DNA from 3 places in the Enterobacter sp. AC1 genome. Region 2 is predicted to be linked to each of the others. Evidence: predicted binding sites of a transcription regulator. Region 2 holds the regulator's gene; each other region holds the start of a gene.

Region 1 (2,270 bases), on a different contig from region 2:
AAAATCGTTTTCATGTGGTTGAAAACAACGGCGGTTCCCTGGAAGCGATTGCCAAAAAATATAACGTCGGTTTTCTGGCTCTGCTGCAGGCCAACCCTGGCGTCGACCCCTACGTCCCGCGCGCGGGAACCGTATTGACCATCCCGTTACAGACTATTCTGCCGGACGCCCCGCGCGAGGGGATCGTCATTAATCTTGCGGAGTTACGTCTCTATTATTACCCGCCGGGCAAAAATGAAGTCACCGTGTACCCCATCGGGATTGGCCAGCTGGGCGGCGACACCCTGACGCCGACGATGGTCACCACCGTCTCGGATAAACGTGCGAATCCAACCTGGACCCCGACGGCTAATATTCGTGCCCGTTATAAAGCGCAGGGCATTGACCTTCCCGCCGTAGTGCCGGCAGGCCCGGATAACCCGATGGGACATCACGCGATCCGCCTGGCGGCTTACGGCGGGGTCTATCTGCTGCATGGAACGAATGCAGATTTTGGCATCGGCATGCGCGTCAGCTCCGGCTGTATTCGTCTGCGCGATGACGATATCAAAACGCTGTTTAACGTGGTTACGCCGGGTACTAAAGTAAATATTATCAATACGCCGATTAAAGTTTCTGAGGAGCCAGGCGGCGTGCGGATGGTTGAAATTCACCAGCCGCTATCGAAAAACATCGGTGACGATCCGCAAACATTGCCCATCAACCTGAATGCGGCAATGGTGAGCTTCAAAACGAATGTGAATACCGATGGCGCAGTCATGGAGCGCGCAATGGAGGCTCGGTCGGGAATGCCGACAGATGTCACCCGGCACCGTGATGTCGCCCAGCAGTCGCTGTAATACGGAAAGAAAAACGCCCTGCTTAGCAGGGCGTTTTTTATTGCAGTGGCATAAATGAGGGTTTATACGCGACTTATTTGTAGATTACAGCTGTGCCGTGCAGCGTGTTAGGGCCGGTCACAGAGGTAATGCGGAAAGATTTCGCACCCATTTCTTCCGCTTTTTGCGCCAGCTGATCTTCCAGAGAGCCCAGGTTAGTCCCTGCAGAAGCGGAGATAGTCCCGACTTTATGCTGGTCAGCAGGTGTGGATTGCACTTCAACAGCAGCAAAGCTTGCGAAAGAGAGTGAGCTCAGAACGGCGGCAGCGATGAGAGTTTTTACGTTTTTCATGATCTTTACCTTTAGCAGATGAATTTGGAGGTCGTTATCTATTTAGTTAACGATCGATAGGTAAATCATAAATGTGATCCAGGTCACGCGTCAACATAATTTTATAACGAACGTTAACTTAATTTTAAAGTCGTTATTTTTCATACTCATATGATTAATTTATTTTTAAGCATTCAGCGCTGGTGGTGACTTGCGTTTATTTTTATAATGGTTATTCAACAAACCAACAGAGGACCAACGGCAAATGACAACCGATGTCACGAGTTGTGCGAAGAAAAGCCGTGGCCGACCAAAAGTGTTTGACAGGGATGCAGCGCTTGATAAGGCCATGACTCTCTTCTGGCAACATGGGTATGAAGCAACCTCGCTTTCCGATCTGGTAGAAGCCACCGGAGCCAAAGCGCCGACGCTGTATGCTGAATTTACCAATAAAGAGGGGCTGTTCAGGGCGGTGCTGGACAGGTACATTTCGCGCTTTGCGGCGAAACACGAAGCCCAGCTATTTTGTGAAGAAAAAAGCGTTGAGCAGGCACTGCGAGATTATTTCACCGCCGTCGCCACCTGCTTTACCAGTAAAGACACGCCTGCGGGCTGCTTTATGATTAACACCTCTGCCACCCTTGCGGCGTCGTCTAAAGAGATCGCCAATACGGTGAAATCGCGTCACGCCATGCAGGAGGAGACGCTGAGCGCGTTTCTGGCTCAACGCCAGCAGCGCGGTGAAATCCCCGCGCACTGTAACCCTCAGGTGCTGGCGCAATACCTGAGCTGTATTTTGCAGGGGATGTCGATCAGCGCCCGTGAAGGGGCAACGCTTGAAAAACTGCAGAATATAAGCGACACCACGCTGCGGCTGTGGCCCGAGCTACTCAAAATCTGACGCAAAAAAAAGCTCCTCAGCCTGAGCGCATGAGGAGCTAAGTTCAGAGAACATCTTTTTTACACTTTGTTATTCAGAACCAGCTGGCCATTACCGTCCAGAGGAATTTGCGTGCCTGGATCTTTATCCATGCGGATTTTGCCCTGCTGATCGCCAATTTTGTACGTCACGTCATAGCCCAGCATTTTCTCCGACTTGTCATAGACGGTTTTACAGCGCT
Region 2 (2,270 bases):
CACCGAGCAGTACTTCTCCGCAGACAGGTCCACCGCGCGTGATACTGCGGCATCTTTCAGTTCTTTACCGGTCACGATAAAGTGCAGATTAATGTGCGTGAACAGGCGTGGCGCCTCTTCGCGACGTTCGGAAGTAAGCTTCACTTCGCAATCGGTCACATCATGACGGCCTTTTTGCAGAATCGACACCACGTCAATCGCGCTGCATCCGCCTGCCGCCATCAGCACCATTTCCATTGGACTTGGCGCTTTGTCGCCGGAGTTACCATCCATCAAAATCTGGTGTCCTGACGCGGACTCGCCCAGGAACGTTAAACCCTCAACCCACTTCACGCGCGCTTGCATATTTTTGAACTCCAACGTTGCATTTTTGGTGACAGATTACGCGTGCGTTACATTTCTCGCAATGGAAGGCGACCTGCATCATGCTGAAGCGAGACACCAGGAGACACGCGGCGAAAGCTATGCTAAAACACTCAGGATGCTACAGTAATACATTGACGTTACACGTGTATGCAGAGGACATCAAACTTTACTGGCTGCGAAACGTTACGGTAGCCGACTTCCCAGGGTATGGGTAAGAATTCGATTGCAACCCCAGAGTCCGGATGCATCTGATGACTCTGGTGACAGCTTATAACAGAGGATAACAGCGCATGGTGCTTGGCAAACCGCAAACAGACCCGACTCTCGAATGGTTCTTGTCTCATTGCCACATTCATAAGTACCCATCGAAGAGCACGCTGATTCACCAGGGTGAAAAAGCGGAAACGTTGTATTACATCGTTAAAGGCTCGGTGGCAGTGCTGATCAAAGATGAAGAAGGGAAAGAGATGATCCTTTCTTATCTGAACCAGGGCGATTTCATCGGTGAACTGGGCCTGTTTGAAGAGGGCCAGGAACGTAGCGCCTGGGTTCGTGCAAAGACAGCATGTGAAGTGGCTGAAATTTCTTACAAGAAGTTCCGTCAGCTGATTCAGGTTAACCCTGACATCCTGATGCGTCTTTCTTCCCAGATGGCGCGCCGTCTGCAGGTCACCTCTGAGAAAGTGGGTAACCTCGCCTTCCTGGACGTGACTGGCCGTATTGCACAAACGCTGCTGAACCTGGCGAAACAGCCAGACGCAATGACCCACCCGGACGGCATGCAAATTAAAATTACCCGTCAGGAAATTGGTCAGATCGTCGGTTGTTCCCGTGAGACAGTGGGCCGTATCCTGAAAATGCTGGAAGATCAAAACCTGATCTCCGCCCACGGTAAAACCATCGTGGTCTACGGAACGCGTTAATTCCGCTTAAACGGCGTGTCACCCCAGGGTGTCACGCCGTTTTTGTCTCTACTCCCCATGTGGCGCAGGCTGATCTATCACCCGGAAGTTAACTACGCACTGCGACAAACGCTGGTGTTGTGTCTTCCCGTGGCCGTGGGCCTGATCCTCGGACACCTTCAGCAAGGCCTGCTGTTTTCTCTCGTGCCCGCCTGCTGCAACATCGCCGGTCTGGACACGCCGCATAAGCGCTTCTTCAAACGCCTGACTATTGGCGGCTGCCTGTTCGCAGGCTGTAGCCTCGCCGTGCAGCTTCTGCTTGCCCGGGACATCCCGCTGCCGCTGATCCTGACCGTGCTGGCCATGACCCTCGGCGTCACCGCCGAAATCAGCTCGCTGCACGCCCGCCTGCTTCCCGCCTCGCTAATTGCGGCCATTTTCACGCTGAGCCTCGCCGGGAATATGCCGGTGTGGGAGCCGCTGCTGATCTACGCTCTGGGGACGCTGTGGTACGGGCTGTTCAACTGGTTCTGGTTCTGGCTGTGGCGCGAACAGCCGCTGCGCGAATCCCTGAGCCTGCTCTATGTGCAGCTGGCGGATTACTGCGAAGCCAAATACACCCTGCTCACCCAGCATACCGATCCGGAAAAATCCTTGCCGCCGCTGCTGACGCGCCAGCAAAAGGTGGTGGATCTGATAAGCCAGTGCTATCAGCAGCTGCATATGCTCGCCGCCAACAAGAATCACGAATACAAACGGCTGCTGCGCACCTTCCAGGTCGGGCTGGACCTGCAGGAACATATCTCCGTTAGCCTTCACCACCCGCAGGAGGTGCAAAAGCTGGTCGAGCGCAGCCACGCCGAAGCGGTGATCCGCTGGAACGCGCAGACCGTATCGGCACGTCTGCGGGTCCTGGCTGACGACATTCTCTACCACCGCTACCCCACGCGCTTTAACATGGAAAAACAGCTCGGCGCGCTGGAGAAAATCGCCCGCCAGCAT
Region 3 (2,270 bases), on a different contig from region 2:
GCAGGTTCAGGATACCTTTGTTCGCGAAGGTTTCGCACAGCTTGCCCGTTTCGGCATTGATGGCGAACAGACGGCCATCGTTCACCGGCAGCATGATGCGGCGAGGACAGTCGGCCACCACCTCAGGGCTCGCATTATCGGCGCGCGCTTCGTGGTAAGAGACGCCACGGCAGGTGACATGCTGGAAGGACGGGTTGGAGTTCAGCTGCGGATCGAAGTGCCATTTCTCTTTACCGGTGGCCGCGTCGAGCGCGAACAGACGCTGGTGCGCCGTACACAGATAGAGCATGTTGCCGACTTTAATTGGCGTCACTTCGTTGGTCAGTTCACCCGGATCGTTCGGCATCTTCAGGTCACCGGTACGGAATACCCAGGCTTCCTTCAGGTTCTTCACGTTGTCCGCGTTGATCTGCTTCAGCGGAGAGTAGCGTTGGCCTTCCTGGTTACGACCATACGCAGGCCAGTCACCGTCAGCGACCTGGGAGATAGCCGCCGCAGGCGTGGATTCCGCGTTCAGCGTACCGTTGATCTCCTGTGGGTCATTAAAACCGGCCCAGGTCAGAATGCCGCCGGTAATCAGCAGGGCAACAACCAGGCCCGCCACAGCACCGCTTGAAGGCACAATCAGGCGACGCCAGACGAACGGCAGGATCAGCCAGATACCAAAGAAGACCAGGATGTCGCTGCGCGGCGTCAGTGCCCAGAAGTCGAACCCGACTTCCCAGACGCCCCAGATCATGGTGGCAAGGAGGAGTGCGGCATACAGCCACAGTGCGGATTGTTTTCTACGCAACAGCAGGACGGTTACGGCAACCATAACCAGACCCGCAATCGGGTAGTACCAGGAGCCGCCTAAAGCGACCAGCCAGACGCCACCGATTAACAGATACAGCGCGCAGAAGGCTGCGAACGCGGCTGTTAATGTCACCAGTAGACGCGGCTGTTTAGAGTGTGTTTCAGCCATAGAAAGTGTACTCGTCAGTTTTTGTTAATAATTTGCTAGCAACTAATTATAGGTATTAACAAGTGTGATCGGAATCACAATATTTGCTTTTTATAACTCATGCGCCAGGCTTAGCCATTTGCTGATATAATGGCTGGCTTGCGTATCGATGCCGGAGATGAATTCACCCGCATTGAGAGATTTTCATTAAAATCATTTGGTTAGTAATATGAAACATACTGTTGAAGTGATGATCCCGGAAGCCGAGATCAAAGCGCGTATCGCCGAACTGGGTCGTCAAATCACCGAACATTACAAGGACAGCGGCAGCGAAATGGTGCTGGTCGGTCTGTTGCGTGGCTCTTTCATGTTCATGGCAGATCTGTGCCGTGAAGTGCATGTGCCACATGAGGTCGATTTTATGACCGCCTCCAGCTACGGCAGCGGCATGTCCACAACCCGTGATGTGAAAATCCTGAAAGATCTGGATGAAGATATTCGTGGCAAAGATGTGTTGATCGTTGAGGACATTATCGACTCCGGCAACACCCTTTCAAAAGTGCGCGAGATCCTGAGCCTGCGAGAGCCAAAATCTCTGGCTATCTGCACCCTGCTGGATAAACCTGACCGCCGTGAAGTGCAGGTGCCGGTCGAGTTCGTGGGCTTCTCCATTCCGGACGAATTCGTCGTCGGTTATGGCATTGACTACGCGCAGCGTTATCGTCATCTGCCGTATGTTGGGAAAGTGGTGTTGCTGGACGAGTAACTGCGGGCTGATGCCCTCACCCCGACCCTCTCCCACAGGGAGAGGGAGAAAATCTCCGGCTTTATTTATGGTTCACATGCTTCAGCTTAAGGTTGGCAATTCCTGAACGGTAACGCTGCTCCAGCGTTTCGCGGTTGGTGGCGGTCACTTCCAGATTGCGCAGCAGACCATCGTGAATACCGTACGCCCAGCCGTGAATAGAGACCTTCTGCCCGCGCTTCCACGCTGACTGAATGATCGTTGAATGTCCCAGATTATATACCTGCTCCATCACGTTGAGTTCGCAAAGGGTATCCATGCGACGCTCCTGCGGCATTTCGCCTAACAGTGAGCTATGTTTGAACCAGATATCGCGGATGTGCAGCAGCCAGTTATCAATAAGCCCCAGCTCCGGGTTTTCAACCGCTGCCTGCACGCCGCCGCAGCCATAATGGCCGCAAATAATGATGTGCTCGACTTCCAGAACGTCAACGGCATACTGAACAACAGAAAGACAGTTAAGATCGGTGTGAATGACCAGGTTGGCGACATTACGGTGAACAAACAGTTCGCCGGGTTCGA

What was found. The regulator CRP, encoded in region 2, controls carbon source genes, mostly activating them, when cyclic AMP is high. The targets are predictions, from matches to a motif close to ATGTGANNNNNNTCACAT.
Region 1: a site for CRP is predicted at 1,242-1,259, ahead of bhsA (multiple stress resistance protein BhsA). Genes of this name have one in related genera too.
Region 3: a site for CRP is predicted at 1,027-1,044, ahead of hpt (hypoxanthine phosphoribosyltransferase). Genes of this name have one in related genera too.

Annotation. Positions count from the first base shown of each region.
Region 1 is NZ_JBNDIZ010000002.1:895,113-897,382, reverse strand. Features, by position in the region: gene ldtC (L,D-transpeptidase LdtC) at 1-839, shown strand, start outside; gene bhsA (multiple stress resistance protein BhsA) at 913-1,170, opposite strand; gene comR (TetR family copper-responsive transcriptional repressor ComR) at 1,415-2,050, shown strand; gene M2433_RS09145 (glycine zipper 2TM domain-containing protein) at 2,110-2,270, opposite strand, start outside.
Region 2 is NZ_JBNDIZ010000008.1:50,286-52,555, forward strand. Features, by position in the region: gene M2433_RS19785 (OsmC family protein) at 1-345, opposite strand, end outside; gene crp (cAMP-activated global transcriptional regulator CRP) at 657-1,289, shown strand; gene M2433_RS19795 (YccS/YhfK family putative transporter) at 1,347-2,270, shown strand, end outside.
Region 3 is NZ_JBNDIZ010000009.1:72,904-75,173, forward strand. Features, by position in the region: gene M2433_RS20695 (glucose/quinate/shikimate family membrane-bound PQQ-dependent dehydrogenase) at 1-964, opposite strand, end outside; gene hpt (hypoxanthine phosphoribosyltransferase) at 1,173-1,709, shown strand; gene can (carbonate dehydratase) at 1,771-2,270, opposite strand, start outside.